Regions from separate parts of the Geodermatophilus maliterrae genome, predicted to be linked through region 1. Evidence: predicted binding sites of a transcription regulator. Region 1 holds the regulator's gene; each other region holds the start of a gene.
What was found. The regulator LexA, encoded in region 1, represses DNA repair genes until DNA is damaged. The targets are predictions, from matches to a motif close to TCGAACANNTGTTCGA.

Region 1 (3,478 bases):
TCGTGCCGCCAGCCCAGCATGGCGCCGGGCGCCCACGTGCCGTCCAGGCAGACCTCGACGTCCTGCGGCGAGCGGAAGGCGACTGCGGCCCGGCTGTTCACGGCTGCTGACACGCCCTCGACCGTAGGTGCCGGACCGGCTCCCATCCGTGAGCGACCTCGCGCGGAGGGTTGACGAACCGGACGCGGCAGCCTCGTCCAAGTCTGCCGGGACGGGGCCGGGGCACCGCGCGCACGCCGCGTGCCTCCACGAGGGTCGACGCGGCGCCCACGGTCGACGCGACACCCGGGGTCGGCGCGGCGCTCACGGCAGCTGGAGGACCTGGCCGGGCACGACCGCCGAGTCCTCGAGGTCGTTGAGCTCCTCGATGGCGTCGACCACGACCCGCACGTCCTGCCCGTCCCCGGCGAGCTCGCCTGCGATCGACCACACCGTGTCGCCCGGCTCGACCACGACGCTGCTCTCCCCCGCCAGCCGCAGCCCGCCGTCGCCGCCGGGCAGCAGGGGCGAGATCCACGAGCCCAGGGCGACGGCCCCGCCCAGGGTGAGCGCGGCGAGGAGGCGCCGCCCCCGACGGGTCAGCCGCGCAGGGGCCGGCGACGGCGCGCACCCGCCCCGGACCGGGCCGGTGGCGGTCCTGGAGCGGAGCGGCCGCCCACTCGGGCGGGCCGGGTCGCGGCGGGTGGGCGGCGCCTCGACGGCCGGACCGGCCCCGCCGGTGCGCCCCCCGGGGACGGCCGGCCGGTCGGGGACGGGCCGCAGGTGCCCGGTGACCCGCGGTCCGGAGCCCGGCAGGGCGGCCCGCACCGCCGGCCAGGCCGAGCGACCGGGAGCCGCCGCACCCCCACCGGCCCCCGATCCGAGCAACGGCCGCCACGGGACCCGGACCGTCGCGTCGAACTGCAGCACGTCCTGCCGCACGCTCCCCATGACCACTCCTCCTCGTCGAGCCCACCCGGTCGAACAGGTGTTCGATCGAACGCCCGTACGATTCCTACCGCACGCTCCCGATAGGGGCGACCCGACACGTCACGCGGTTTCGAACACACGTTTGAAGTACCGGCGCCGAGGCGCTACCGTCCGTTCAGCACCCGTCCGCCGTCGCCCCCGGGCGTCGTGGGGGTCACGGCCCGCCGCGGGTCCCGCACGGGATCGGCAGCCGGACCGGGGCACCGCGGGCGGAGGGCAGGACACGAGGGCTGTGGCGGCACAGTCGGCGAGGAGGAGACGTGGCGGGCACGAGCGGGACCGGCCAGCGCACGCGCACCGGTGGGACGGCGACCCGGCGCGGCGCGAAGGCCGGCGCGGCGACGGAGACCCCGGACGCGGCCGACCAGGCCGGCGCGGTGCGGACCTTCCCCGACCGCACGGAGGCCGGCGACGGCCTGACCCAGCGGCAGCGCAGGGTGCTCAAGGTCATCCGCGACTCGATCGAGCGCCGTGGCTACCCGCCCTCGGTGCGCGAGATCGGCGAGGCCGTCGGCCTGTCCTCGGCGTCGTCGGTCGCCCACCAGCTCTCGGTGCTGCAGAAGAAGGGCTGGCTGCGGCGCGACCCCAACCGCCCCCGGGCGCTCGACGTCCGGCTCCCCGGCGAGACGCCCGCCGAGACCGGCGCACCCGCGGCTCCGGCTGCCACGGCCGACGCCGGCGCACCCACCTACGTGCCGCTGGTCGGCCGGATCGCCGCCGGTGGCCCGGTGCTCGCCGAGCAGGCGGTCGAGGACGTCTTCCCGCTCCCCCGCGAGCTGGTCGGCGAGGGCACGCTGTTCATGCTGCGCGTCGCCGGCGACTCGATGGTCGACGCGGCCATCTGCGACGGCGACTGGGTGGTCGTGCGCCAGCAGCCCACCGCGGAGAACGGCGAGATCGTCGCCGCGATGCTCGACGGCGAGGCCACGGTGAAGACCTACAAGCGTCGCGACGGGCACGTGTGGCTGCTGCCGCACAACCCCGCCTACGAGCCGATCCCGGGCGACGAGGCGACCGTCCTCGGCCGCGTCGTGACGGTGCTGCGCCGCGTCTGACCGCTGCTCCGGCCCGACGGCCGTCCCGCGCTCGCGGGGCGGCCGTCAGCCGTTCCGGGGCGGCCCGGGCGCGTCGCCGGCCGCGGGGCGCCGCCGGAGCAGCCGCCCACCGATCCAGACCAGCGCCGTCGCCACGGCAGCGGCGACCAGCCCGGCGGTGACGGGCGGGACACCGCCGCTCCCGTCGGAGAGCAACCCCGGCAGGGACGGGTCGGCGGGAGGCGCCGTCGACGACGGCGCCGTGGCGGCGGGGACGGGGACCAGCGTGACGTCGCCGGGGACGCCCTCGCCGGCGACGAGCAGGGCACTGCCGTCCGCGGTGAAGCTGACCGCCTCGCCCTGCGGCGCGCCCGGCAGCGCGACGCGCACCGGCTCGCCGGCCAGCGCGCCGGGGACGTCGGCGCCGGCCAGCGGCCACACGTAGGCGTCGGTGTAGGTCCGCAGCGCGATCCGGCTGCCGTCGCGGGCGACCGCCCCGCCGGTCACCAGCAGCTGGCCCGCGCGCCCCACCGGGCCCCCGGGCGTACCGGTCAGCGTGAAGGTCACCGTGCCGACGTCGGCCAGTCCGACCGTCCCGCCGTCGACCAGCGCCGTCGCCGGCCGGTAGACGTGGCTGGCACCGAGCACCTCCTTGGTCACCACGTACGGCGTGCCGTCGGGGGCCAGCAGCAGCGCCTCGGCGTCGTGCGGGCCGTCGGGGTAGGTCATCCGGTACAGCGCCGTCGTCCCGTCGGGGCGCAGGGCGAGGAGCGCGACGGTCGCCCGGGTGGCGTTGTTGTCCCCGGTGTCGGCCAGCCAGACGGTGCCGTCGGCGCCGACGGCGAGGTCCTCGGGGTCGTAGGGGTCCAGCGGGGCGGTGACAACGTCGACGACCTGGCAGGTGCCGTCCAGCACGTACACGGTCACCTGATCGCCGCCGTCGACCATCGCCAGCATGCGGTCGCCGACGTCGACCAGGCCGGAGAGCTCCGCCAGCCGCGGGTCGCCCACCTGACAGCGGGTCGACGGGGTGGCCGGCTCCTCGGCGCCGGCGGGCGGCGCGGCTCCCAGCGTCAGGGCGAGCACCGGGCCGGCGAGCGCGGCCGCACGGATCGGGCGGGGACCCCGGCGGCCGGGGACGGGCCGGCGGCCCGCGTCAGGGCTGCGCGGGTGGACGGCCGGCTCGGGCACTCGCCCAGCGTGACAGCACGGATGCGTCGAGTGCGTGAACCACGCCCAGCAGGAGCAGGCCCACGGCCGCGCCGACCACCGCGTCGGTGACCCAGTGGAAGTCCAGCGACACCATGGCCACGCCGGTGGCCACCGGCCCCACGACGCTGAGCCACCACAGCGTGCGCTGCAGCCACGGCCGGAGCCGGTACTCGACCGCCTGCCACCGGGCCACACCCCACATGAGCACGGCGTTGGCCACGTGCCCGGAGGGGTAGGAGGCCCCGTCTCGGTGGAAGAACGAC
Region 2 (3,478 bases), on a different contig from region 1:
CCGAGGACCCCTAGCGGGACGGACGGGGCGACCGCGCCACCGACGAGGACGGCCAGCCCCACCAGCACCAGCAGCGCACCGAGCTGCAACTTCCGCCGGGCCTTGAGCCTGCGGTCACCCGTGCGGACGGAGGAGGCGAACTTGGGATCGTCGTCGACGAGGGCGCGCTCGATCTGCTCCAGCAGTCGCTGCTCGTGCTCGGAGAGCGGCACCGAGACCTCCAGGTGGGCGGAGCCAATACCGCCGGTCTCTACCCGGCGGTGACAACGAGGATACGAGCCGATTGCGGGGTGCGAAAGGCGAGTGCGCCGCGACCCGCCGGGAGGTCCTCGTGATCACTCTCGCGGGGGGCCGTCGCGCACCCTGCGGTCGCCGTCGCGGTGCAGGAGGGTGGCCGGGCGGACGGCGCCGGCACCGAACCGGCGGGCGGCCCGGTCGGCGGCGAGCTCGGCGTCGCGGCGACCGTGCTCGCGGGCACCGAGCTCGAGCTGGCGGGGTGCCGACCCCGCCTCCACCAGGCGCTCGGCGCGCACGCCGACCAGCCGGATCCGGGCCCGGTCCAGGCCGAGGGCGTCGAAGAGGGCGCGGGCGGTCTCGTACAGCTCCTGCCCGACGTCGGTGGGGACGCCGAGGGTGCGGCTGCGGGTGATCGTGGTGAAGTCGGCGAAGCGGACCTTGATGCTCACCGTGCGGGCCAGCCAGCTGCCCGCGCGCAGCCGGCCCGCCGTCCGCTCGGACAGCCGCAGCAGCTCCCGGTGGACGACGGCGGGGTCGTCGACGTCGGTGCCGAAGGTCTCCTCGTGCCCGGCCGACCGCTCCGGCTCGTCGGGCACCACCCGGCGGGGGTCGCGCCCCCAGGCCAGCTCGTGCAGGTGGCTGCCCGCGGCGTGCCCCACCGCGCGCTGCAGCGTGCGGGCCGGGACGTGCGCGAGGTCGCCGACGGTGCGCAGCCCCAGCCGCAGCAGCACCTCCTCGGTCTTGGCGCCCACGCCCCAGAGCGCGCCGACCGGCAGCGGGTGCAGGAAGTCGATGACCTCGGCCGGGCGGACGACGAGCAGCCCGTCGGGCTTGGCGCGGGTGGAGGCGAGCTTGGCGACGAACTTGGTGCCGGCCACCCCGACCGAGCAGGTGATGCCCTGCTCGTCGTAGACCCGGGCGCGCAGGTACTCGCCGATCTGCGCGGCGTCGCCCAGCCGGCGCCCGGCCCCGGCGACGTCGAGGAACGCCTCGTCCAGCGACAGCGGCTCGACCAGCGGGGTCACCGACCGGAACAGTGCCATGACCGACCGGGAGACCTCGGCGTAGAGCGCCATGTCCCCCGGCAGCACGGTCGCGGTCGGGCACAGCCGCAGCGCCCGGGCCGTGGGCATCGCGGCGTGCACGCCGTAGGCCCGGGCCTCGTACGTGGCCGAGGTGACCACCCCACGGTTGCCGGCCCCGCCCACGACCACCGGCGTGCCGGCCAGCTCGGGGCGCCGGCGCACCTCCACGCTGGCGAAGAAGGCGTCCATGTCGACGTGCAGCACGCTGCACCCCTCCGCCCGCCCCCGCGACGGCGTCACGCACACCCCTTCCCTCGAACACGTGTTCGGACCGACCGGAGGAGGGTAGCGGCCCGCCCGGGCACCCGGCGCGTCATCGGGGGGGGTGTCGTCCGAGGTGCCGTGGCGTGTCCCGAAACGGCTGGTCGGGGCATGTGTGGCGCGGCGCCGATCGAGGTAGGTGGGACACGACCGACCGCCGTCCGGCGGACGGTCCCCATCCGGATCCGGAGGAGCTCGATGGCGCTCGACGACGACGACATGACCAGCGTGGAGGGTCCGGCCGACAGCGGCGCGGGCGAGGGCACGCCGGGCCACCAGGACGGCGGTGCCGACGGTGGCGCGGACGGCGGCGCCGGCCACGGCCCGGCCGACGGCGGTGCGGCCGGTGGCGGCTCGGACGGTGGGGCCGACGGCGGTGCCGACGGCGGCGCGGACGGTTCGGCCTGAGCCAGGACCCGACCGCCGTGGGGCCGGGTGGGGGTGACCTCCGCCCGGCCCTGCGCCGGTGCACGCACCTCGATCCCGAGGTCTTCGCCGCGCAGCACTGGTCCCGCCGTCCGCTGCTGGCCCGCGCCGAGGACACCGGGGAGTCCTTCTCCGACCTGCTCACCCTGGCCGACGTCGACGAGCTGCTCTCGCGGCGCGGCCTGCGGACCCCGTTCATCCGCATCGCCAAGGACGGCGCCGTCGTCGACCCGAAGCGGTTCACCACCTCCGGTGGTGCCGGCGCCGAGATCGCCGACCAGGTCTCCTCCGACGCCGTGCTGCGGCTGTTCGCCGACGGCAGCACCGTCGTCCTGCAGGGCCTGCACCGGCTCTGGCCGCCGCTGATCGAGTTCGCCGACCAGCTGGCCGCCGACCTGGGGCACCCCACGCAGGTCAACGCCTACGTCACCCCGCCGTCCTCGCGCGGGTTCAGCCCCCACTACGACGTGCACGACGTCTTCGTGCTGCAGGTGGCCGGCGAGAAGCACTGGCGCATCCACGAGCCGGTGCTGCCCGACCCGCTGCGCACCCAGCCGTGGAACGACCGCGCGGCCGCGGTGGCCGCCGCCGCGGAGCGCGAGCCGGTGGTCGACGCCGTGCTGCGCCCCGGCGACGCCCTCTACCTCCCCCGCGGCTACCTGCACTCGGCGGTGGCGCTGGGGCAGACCAGCGCGCACCTGACCATCGGCGTCCACCCGGTCACCCGCTGGGCGGCCGCCGAGCAGGCGCTGGACCTGGTGCGGGTGCTGGCCGCCGACGACCGGGAGCTGCGGCGCTCGCTGCCGGTGGGCCTGGACCTCGCCGACCTCGCGACCCTGCGCGACGACGTCGCGACCGTGGTGGGCGCGCTGAAGGAGTGGCTGGACCGGGTCGACCCCGATCAGGTGGCCGACCGGGTGCGCGAGCGGACCTGGGGGCAGGTGCGCCCCGAGCCGGTCGCCCCTCTGGCGCAGGCGACCGCGGCCGCGGCGCTCTCGCCCGACACCGTGCTGCGGCTGCGCCGTCGGCTGCGCTGCACCCTGCGTCCTGCTCCCGACGACCCTGTCTCCGGCGACCGGGCCTCCGACGACCGGGCCTCCGACGATCGGGTCGTCCTGCTCGGCGGCCGCCGCCGGCACGAGTTCCCCGCCACGACCCGGCCCGCGCTGGCGGAGCTGCTGGCCGCCGGGGAGCTCAAGGTGGCCGACCTGCCGGGGCTCGACGCCGACGACCGGCTCACCCTCGCCCGGCGGCTGGTCACCGAGTCGGTCGCGGTGGTGGCCGACGCCTCCCTCCCCGGCGGGCACGGAGCGGGCGGGGCGGTCGACGGCGTCCCCGCCACCGCCCCGGAGCCCGGCCCGCACGCTCCCGGCGCCCCGGCGACGGACGCCGGCGGGGACGATGGGGAGCGTGCCGACGCCCTCGGGACCGGGTCGTGAGCCCGCTGCCCTGCCCCGGGTGAGCGCCGC
Region 3 (3,478 bases), on a different contig from region 1:
GCTGATCCTGACGCAGGAGGTCACCGGTCTCGGGTCCTCCGGTGACACGGTGGAGGTCAAGGGCGGGTACGCCCGCAACTTCCTCCTGCCCCGCGGCCTGGCCATCGTCGCCACCCGCGGTGCCGAGAAGCAGGTGGACTCGCTGCGCCGGGCGCGTGCCGCCCGCGAGGTGCGCTCCCTCGAGGAGGCGCAGGCCGTGGCCGGGCGCCTCACGGGCCTGACGGTCCGCGTGCCGGCGCGCGCCGGTGCGGGTGGCCGCCTGTTCGGCCGCGTCACCACCGCCGACGTCGTCAACGCCGTCACCGCGGCCGGCGGCCCGGAGCTCGACCGCCGCCGGGTGGAGCTGCCCAGCAGCATCAAGACCACGGGCCAGCACACGGTCACCGTGCGGGTGCACCCCGAGGTGACCGCCTCGCTGCCGATCGAGGTCGTCGCGGGCTGAGCGAGGACCCCGTCCTCCTCACCCCTCGCATGCTCGGGGTGAGCCTCGGGACGGGGCCGCCCTGCCCCACCGCTCGCGAGCTCGCGGCGGGACCCGCAGGAGGCCACCCGCCCGTCGAGGGGCGTCGGACACCCGTCCGGCGCCCCTCGCGGCGTCTCCGGTCCGGTGGACCGGTCCCGGCGGTTCGCGGCGCCGTCGTCGTCCTGCGGCCCTCTCCGGACCCGTGGTGCCGCCACACGTCGACACCGGGCGCCCGGCCGGGTCGGTCGGTCGTCGGGATGCGCCGAGGCGTCGTCACGCAGGCCCGGTGACGACGCCCAGCCGTCTCCCGGCGCCGCGTCCCGCGCCGGAGGTCGGCCTGTGGACGTGTGACCGCCGGGGCCGGTGGGTCACGGTTCGTGACACGCCGGGCCCCGATCCCGCGAGTTCTCCCACTTTTCTCCCGTCCACACCCGGTGGGTGGCCTCCGCGCAGGTCAGGAGGGGGACGGGGACGACGCGGCGGCTCCGTCCCCCGCCGTCTCCACATGTCGACACGCGTGTGTCCACCGACTTGTCCACAAGTTGTGCAGAACGCGCCCCACAGCGGTGTTGGACGGGCCCGGCTGCGCTTCCTAACGTCCTCCCCGGCGGTCACGGGTGCGGTTTCTGTCGGCACCCCGACCTAGCCTCGCGGTCGAACACGCGTTCGAGCGTGCGTGCCAGCAGTCCTGGTGCTTCCCCCACCAGACCCCGGTCACCGACCGGGGTCTGTCTGCGGGTGCGCCGGTGGAGAGAAGGAGGGGCTTCCCGTGGCGGTGGCCGACGATTTCAGCCGACCGTCCGCGACGGCGCCGGAGTACGACCGGCAGCCGCCGCAGGACGTGGCGGCGGAGCAGTCGGTGCTCGGCGGCATGCTGCTGAGCAAGGACGCGATCGCCGACGTCGTGGAGGTGCTGCACGGCGCCGACTTCTACCGGCCGGCGCACCAGGTGATCTTCGACTGCATCCTCGACCTCTACGGGCGCGGTGAGCCGGCCGACGCGATCACCGTCGCCGCCGAGCTCAACCGCACCGACCAGCTGTCGAAGATGGGCGGCGCGGTCTACCTGCACACCCTGATCGCCTCCACGCCGACGGCGGCCAACGCGGGCTACTACGCCGCCATCGTCGCCGAGCAGGCGGTGCTGCGGCGGCTGGTCGAGGCCGGCACCCGGGTGGTGCAGCTCGGCTACGGCGCGGCCGGCGGGCGCGGCGACGTCGACGACATCGTCGACCGCGCGCAGCAGGAGATCTACGACGTCACCGAGAAGCGCATGAGCGAGGACTACTCGCGCCTCGAGGACGTCCTGCAGCCGACGATGGACGAGCTCGACGCCATCGCCTCCCGCGGCGGCACCGCCCGCGGCGTCCCCACGGGGATCCGCGACCTGGACGAGCTCACCAACGGCCTGCAGGCCGGCCAGATGGTGGTCATCGCCGCCCGACCCGGTGTCGGCAAGGCCCTGGCGCTCGACACCCCGATCGCCACGCCCGGCGGCTGGACGACCATGGGCGAGGTCCGGGTCGGCGACCGGGTGCTGGGCGCCGACGGCCGGCCGACGACCGTCGTCGCCGCCACGGACGTCATGACCGACCGCCCCTGCTACGAGGTGCACTTCTCCGACGGCTCGGTCATCGTGGCCGACGCCCAGCACCAGTGGCTGACCACCGACCGCGCCGCCCGCCGGCTCGGCGAGCGCGGTGAGGCCCGCGTCCGGACGACGGAGGAGCTGGCCCGGACGGTGCGCTGCGCGACGGCCGACCGGCGGCTCGACCACGCCGTGGTCAACGCCGCGCCGCTCGACCTGCCCGAGGCCGACCTGCCCGTACCGCCCTACGCGCTCGGCATCTGGCTGGGTGACGGCACCTCGGCGGCTGCCGAGTACACGAGCAACGACCCGGAGATCGCCAGCTACATCGAGGGCGAGGGCCTGGTGGTCGTCCCCACGGGGGTCGACCGGCGGCACTCCCTGCGGCTGCCCGCCCGCCCGGGCCTCGAGGCACGGCCGTGCCCGATGTGCGGCGAGCTCGTCACGCCGAGGACCGCACAGGTGCAGACGTGCGGCAAGACCTGTGGTGGCCGGCTGCGGGCCAGCGGCGGCGTGGGCCTGCAGGCGACCTGTGGGGACTGCGGGGGCCCGTCGAGCGGGATGGCCCGGTGTCAGACCTGCCGGGACGACCACGGCACCGTCGAGGGCCTCCTCCGGGGTCTCGGCGTCATCGACGACAAGCACATCCCCACTGCGTACCTGCGCGCCTCCGTGGCCCAGCGCCGGGCGCTGCTGGCCGGCCTGCTCGACACCGACGGCACGGTGACCGTCAGCGGGGCGGTCCAGTTCGCCGTCACCAGCCGCCGGCTGGCCGAGGACGCCCGTGAGCTGATCGCCGGCCTCGGCCACCGCGTGCGGATGAGCGCCAAGCGTGTCCGCGGCCGGAGCGAGGCACCGTCGACCTGCTACACGCTGACCTTCAGCACCGACGACGAGGTCTTCCGACTCGAGCGCAAGAAGCTCGAGCACAAGGAGCGCGGTGCGCGCACGTCCACCGCCCGTGGCGTCCGTTTCGTCACGGACGTGCGCCCGGTCGCGAGCGTGCCGGTCCGGTGCATCCAGGTCGACGCCGCGGACTCGTTGTTCCTCGCCGGGCGCACCTTCATCCCGACGCACAACTCGACGCTCGGGCTGGACATCGCGCGGTCCGCCACGGTGAAGCACCACATGCCGGCCGTCATCTTCTCGCTCGAGATGAGCAAGCACGAGATCACCATGCGTCTGCTGTCGGCCGAGGCGAAGGTGCCGCTGCACCACATGCGCGCCGGCACGCTGTCGGACGAGGACTGGTCGAAACTCGCCCGCCGGATGGGCGAGGTCGCCGACGCGCCGCTCTACATCGACGACTCGCCGAACATGACGATGATGGAGATCCGGGCCAAGGCCCGGCGGCTCAAGCAGCGCAACGACCTCAAGCTCGTGGTCATCGACTACCTGCAGCTGATGACCTCGGGCAAGCGCGTCGA
Region 4 (3,478 bases), on a different contig from region 1:
GGGCGGGCGACGTCGGCGCCGGCGGCCTGCACCCGCGCCCACACGCCGTCGACGTCGTCGGTGACCAGGTAGGCGCCGGTGGCGCCGGGCCGGACCGGCCAGCCGCCGTCGTCGCGGACGGAGCCGAGCATCACCCCGCCCCCGGGCGGCCAGGCCAGCTCGGCGTGGGCCACCAGGTCGCCGTCGCGGACGGCGAGGGTCTCCTCGAAGCCGAGGACGTCGACCAGCCAGCGGATGAGAGCGGGGGCGTCGTCGGCGCGGAAGGCGGGCCAGACGGTGGGGACGGGAGCTGTCATGCCGCCGAGCCTCCCGGGACGGCTGCGGTGCCGTCTTGGACGAATCCGATCTCCGCGGCCAGCCAGCGCAGCGGGGACAGGCCGCTGAACGCCCGCCAGTCGCGGGTCAGGTGGGCCTGGTCGGCGAAGCCGCCCGCGGCGGCGAGGCCGGCCAGGTCGGGGCGCCCCCCGGCCGCGACGCGGGCGGCCAGCACCCGGCGGGCGCGGTCGAAGCGGACCACCCGGGCCGCCTCCTTGGGGCCCAGCCCGGTCTCGGCGCGGAAGCGGGCGGTGAGGTGCCGCTCCGACCAGCCGACCCGGCGGGCGAGCTCGGCCACCCGCAGCCGCCCGCTCCCGGCCACGGTGAGCCGCCAGGCCTCGGCGACCTCGGGGGCGGCGTCGGGCCGCGGGCGGACGGCGCGCCCCAGCACGTCGTCGACGGCGGCGAAGCGGGCCGGCCAGTCGCGGGCGGCCCGCACCCGCTCGACCAGCTCGCCGCCGGCGCGCCCGAGGAGGTCGTCCAGGTCGCAGTCGAGGCCGGCCAGCGCGCCGGCGGGCATGCCCAGCAGCCGGCGCGCGCCGAGCGGCGTCAGGTCCAGCTGCAGGCCGGCCTGGCGGCCGGGGTGCCGGATGAGCGCCGGCGCCGTGTGCAGGCCGCCGAGGAGCGCGTCGTAGCGGCCCGGCGCCTGGGCCGGATCAGGGTGGGCGGCGACGTCCAGCGCCTCGTCGAGCGTGACGACGAGGGTCAGGGCGGGGGAGGGCAGACCCCGGTGGACGCCGGGCGGCATCCCCTCGTGCCGGTAGCCGACGGCGCGGGTGACCAGTCCGCCCAGTGCCGGCGGGGGCCGGTGCGCCACGGACTCACCGGTCACCGGCCCAGGATGGCAGCGCGGCAGCCCCCGCTCCAGACGTCACCGCGAACCGCGAGCGTGCACGCCGCGGACGTGCACCTCCGCGGACGTGCACCGAGCAGGTCGGCGGACGGGCACGGGACCGGCGGGTGCGGGCTCAGGACCCGGCCGCGATGCCCGCGAGGAGGACCAGGCCGAAGAACCCCACACCGATCCAGCCGGGCACCATGCCGGCGATCGCCATGCCGTCGCCGGCCTCACCGCGCTCGCGGATCCGGCTGCGCGCGACGTAGCCGAAGACGAGCGCCAGGACGCTGCCGATCCAGTAGACCCAGACGATCCCCAGGACCATCGACGCGACGGCGAACCCGTTGGTGCGCCGCGGCACGAAGCCGTACCCGTAGGGCGGCGGGTACCCCGTGCCGGGGTGCCCGGGCGGCGGTCCGTACGGCCCCTGCGGCGGTCCGTAGGCCGCCGGGGCGCCCGGGTGCCCGTGGGCGGGCAGCCCTGCTGACCGGCACCGGAGCCCTGCACGTCCCACTGGGTCGTGTCCGTCCGCCCCCGTCGTCGATGCCCGGCCGTCGATCCCCCGGTCGGGGCGCAGGCCGGAGGTCCGGCGCCCGACGCCGGGTCAGCAGGGACGGTACGAGCCGGCGGGTCGCCGGACCAGCCACGCCACTCCGAGGGGCCAGGTCGCCCGGACGGCGTTCCCGCAGAAACGCCGCTCAGTGCTCTGACCATGTCAGAGGCGTTCGGTCCACGGGGTGTCGGCAGCCGGAGCAGCGTGTGGACGTCGTGGTCGCGCAGCAGCGTGCGCCGGATGGTTCCGCCGACCCCGCCCTCGAAGGGCACGGTGCCGGGCAGGACGACGGCGGCGCCTCGGTCACCTGTCTCCTCGTGTCCCCCGGTGCTCGCCGGACCGCTGATCGAACGAGTGGACGACCCGGCTCGTCCGACCGGTTGACCCGAGCGGATCGGCGTGCGTCAGTCCACACGGGAACGACCAGAGAACTCGGCTCTGACCTGCGGTATCTGTCGTACCCGCGCCTTAGTGTGGGGGTGTCAGGAGGCCGATCGGGACAAGGAGGCGAGTGCGTGTCCGAGCTCCGTTCGGCTCTCGACGAACTCGCCGCACTCGACCTCGCCGAGCTCACCGACGACGCCGTGCTCGACCTCGTCGGTGAGCTGAGCACCGTCGCCAACCGGATGGCCGCCGCACTCACGTCGGCCGTGCGGGTGGCCGACCGCCGCGAGGCGTACCGGCGCGACGGCGCCGCCTCGATGAAGAGCTGGCTGCGCGGCAGCTGCCGGCTGGCGCCGGAGGAGGCCACTGCGATCGTGTCCACCGGCCGGCGGATCGAGCAGCTGCCGGCCACCGCCGCAGCCTTCGCCGCCGGGGAGATCACTGCCGCCCACGCCAGGGTGATCACCCGCGCCATGACGCCGGGCCGCGTCACCAAGGCCGCCGAGGCGGGGATCGAGCTGGCCGAGACGGACGTGATCCTCGCGGACCTCGCGCGGAAGACGACGCCGCACGAGACGAAGCAGGGTGTGAAGCGCTGGGTGGCCGGGATCGACCCCGACGGCACGCTCGGCGAAGCGGCCGACGTCCGCCGCCGCTTCAGCATGGCCGACGGCCTCGACGGTCGCGTGCACGTCCGCGGCGAGTTCGACCCGGTCGGCGCCGAGTACCTGCACACCGCCCTGGCGGCGCTGATGAACGGCGACCGCCCGGCCGGCGACACCCGGAGCCACGCAGAGCACCAGGCCGACGCGCTGGTCGCCCTGGCCCGCGGCGCACTGGACGGCGGCTCGCTGCCCGACGTCCGCGGGGAGCGGCCGCACGTCCGGGTCACCATCGACTGGCGGGCCCTCTGCGCCGCACGGGGCGCACCAGGCGTCTCCGGGGGCTCGCTGGGGTGGGCCGGACCGATTTGCCCCGAGACGGCACGGCGCCTGGCCTGCGACGCGGGCGTCGTACGGGTGGTCACCGGACCGGACGGGCTGCCGCTCGACGTCAGCCGGGCCCAGCGCACCGCCACCGCAGCCATCCGCCGGGCCGTCGAGATCCGCGACGGCCACTGCGTCTTCGCCGGTTGTGACGCATCACCCGAGTGGTGCGACGTCCACCACGTCGTGCACTGGGCGCACGGCGGGCCGACGTCCTGTGACAACGGCGCACTGCTCTGCGAGCGGCACCACACCGCCTGTCACGAAGGCGGCTTCTCCGTCAGCCGGGATCCCGGGACGAGCATCTGGCACACCTGGCGGTCCGATGGCACGGAGGTCCTCAGCCGCGCTGGCCCCTGATGTCGGCGGCGGTCCGCCGCCGTCCACGTCTCACAGGGACTG

Region 2: a site for LexA is predicted at 1,577-1,592, ahead of dinB (DNA polymerase IV). Genes of this name have one in related genera too.
Region 3: a site for LexA is predicted at 1,118-1,133, ahead of dnaB (replicative DNA helicase). Genes of this name have one in related genera too.
Region 4: a site for LexA is predicted at 2,053-2,068, ahead of ABQ292_RS18610 (HNH endonuclease signature motif containing protein). Genes of this name have one in related genera too.

Annotation. Positions count from the first base shown of each region.
Region 1 is NZ_JBFNXQ010000032.1:4,351-7,828, reverse strand. Features, by position in the region: gene ABQ292_RS11830 (hypothetical protein) at 1-113, opposite strand, end outside; gene ABQ292_RS11825 (LysM peptidoglycan-binding domain-containing protein) at 304-930, opposite strand; gene lexA (transcriptional repressor LexA) at 1,230-2,024, shown strand; gene ABQ292_RS11815 (hypothetical protein) at 2,070-3,194, opposite strand; gene ABQ292_RS11810 (phosphatase PAP2 family protein) at 3,160-3,478, opposite strand, start outside.
Region 2 is NZ_JBFNXQ010000080.1:221-3,698, forward strand. Features, by position in the region: gene ABQ292_RS19890 (SCO2097 family morphological protein) at 1-212, opposite strand, end outside; gene dinB (DNA polymerase IV) at 336-1,526, opposite strand; gene ABQ292_RS19900 (hypothetical protein) at 1,782-1,991, shown strand; gene ABQ292_RS19905 (cupin domain-containing protein) at 2,009-3,448, shown strand; gene ABQ292_RS19910 (ferredoxin family protein) at 3,468-3,478, shown strand, end outside.
Region 3 is NZ_JBFNXQ010000069.1:18,641-22,118, reverse strand. Features, by position in the region: gene rplI (50S ribosomal protein L9) at 1-442, shown strand, start outside; gene dnaB (replicative DNA helicase) at 1,233-3,478, shown strand, end outside.
Region 4 is NZ_JBFNXQ010000069.1:1,517-4,994, forward strand. Features, by position in the region: gene ABQ292_RS18595 (VOC family protein) at 1-296, opposite strand, end outside; gene ABQ292_RS18600 (helix-turn-helix domain-containing protein) at 293-1,147, opposite strand; gene ABQ292_RS18605 (DUF4190 domain-containing protein) at 1,284-1,514, opposite strand; gene ABQ292_RS18610 (HNH endonuclease signature motif containing protein) at 2,222-3,436, shown strand.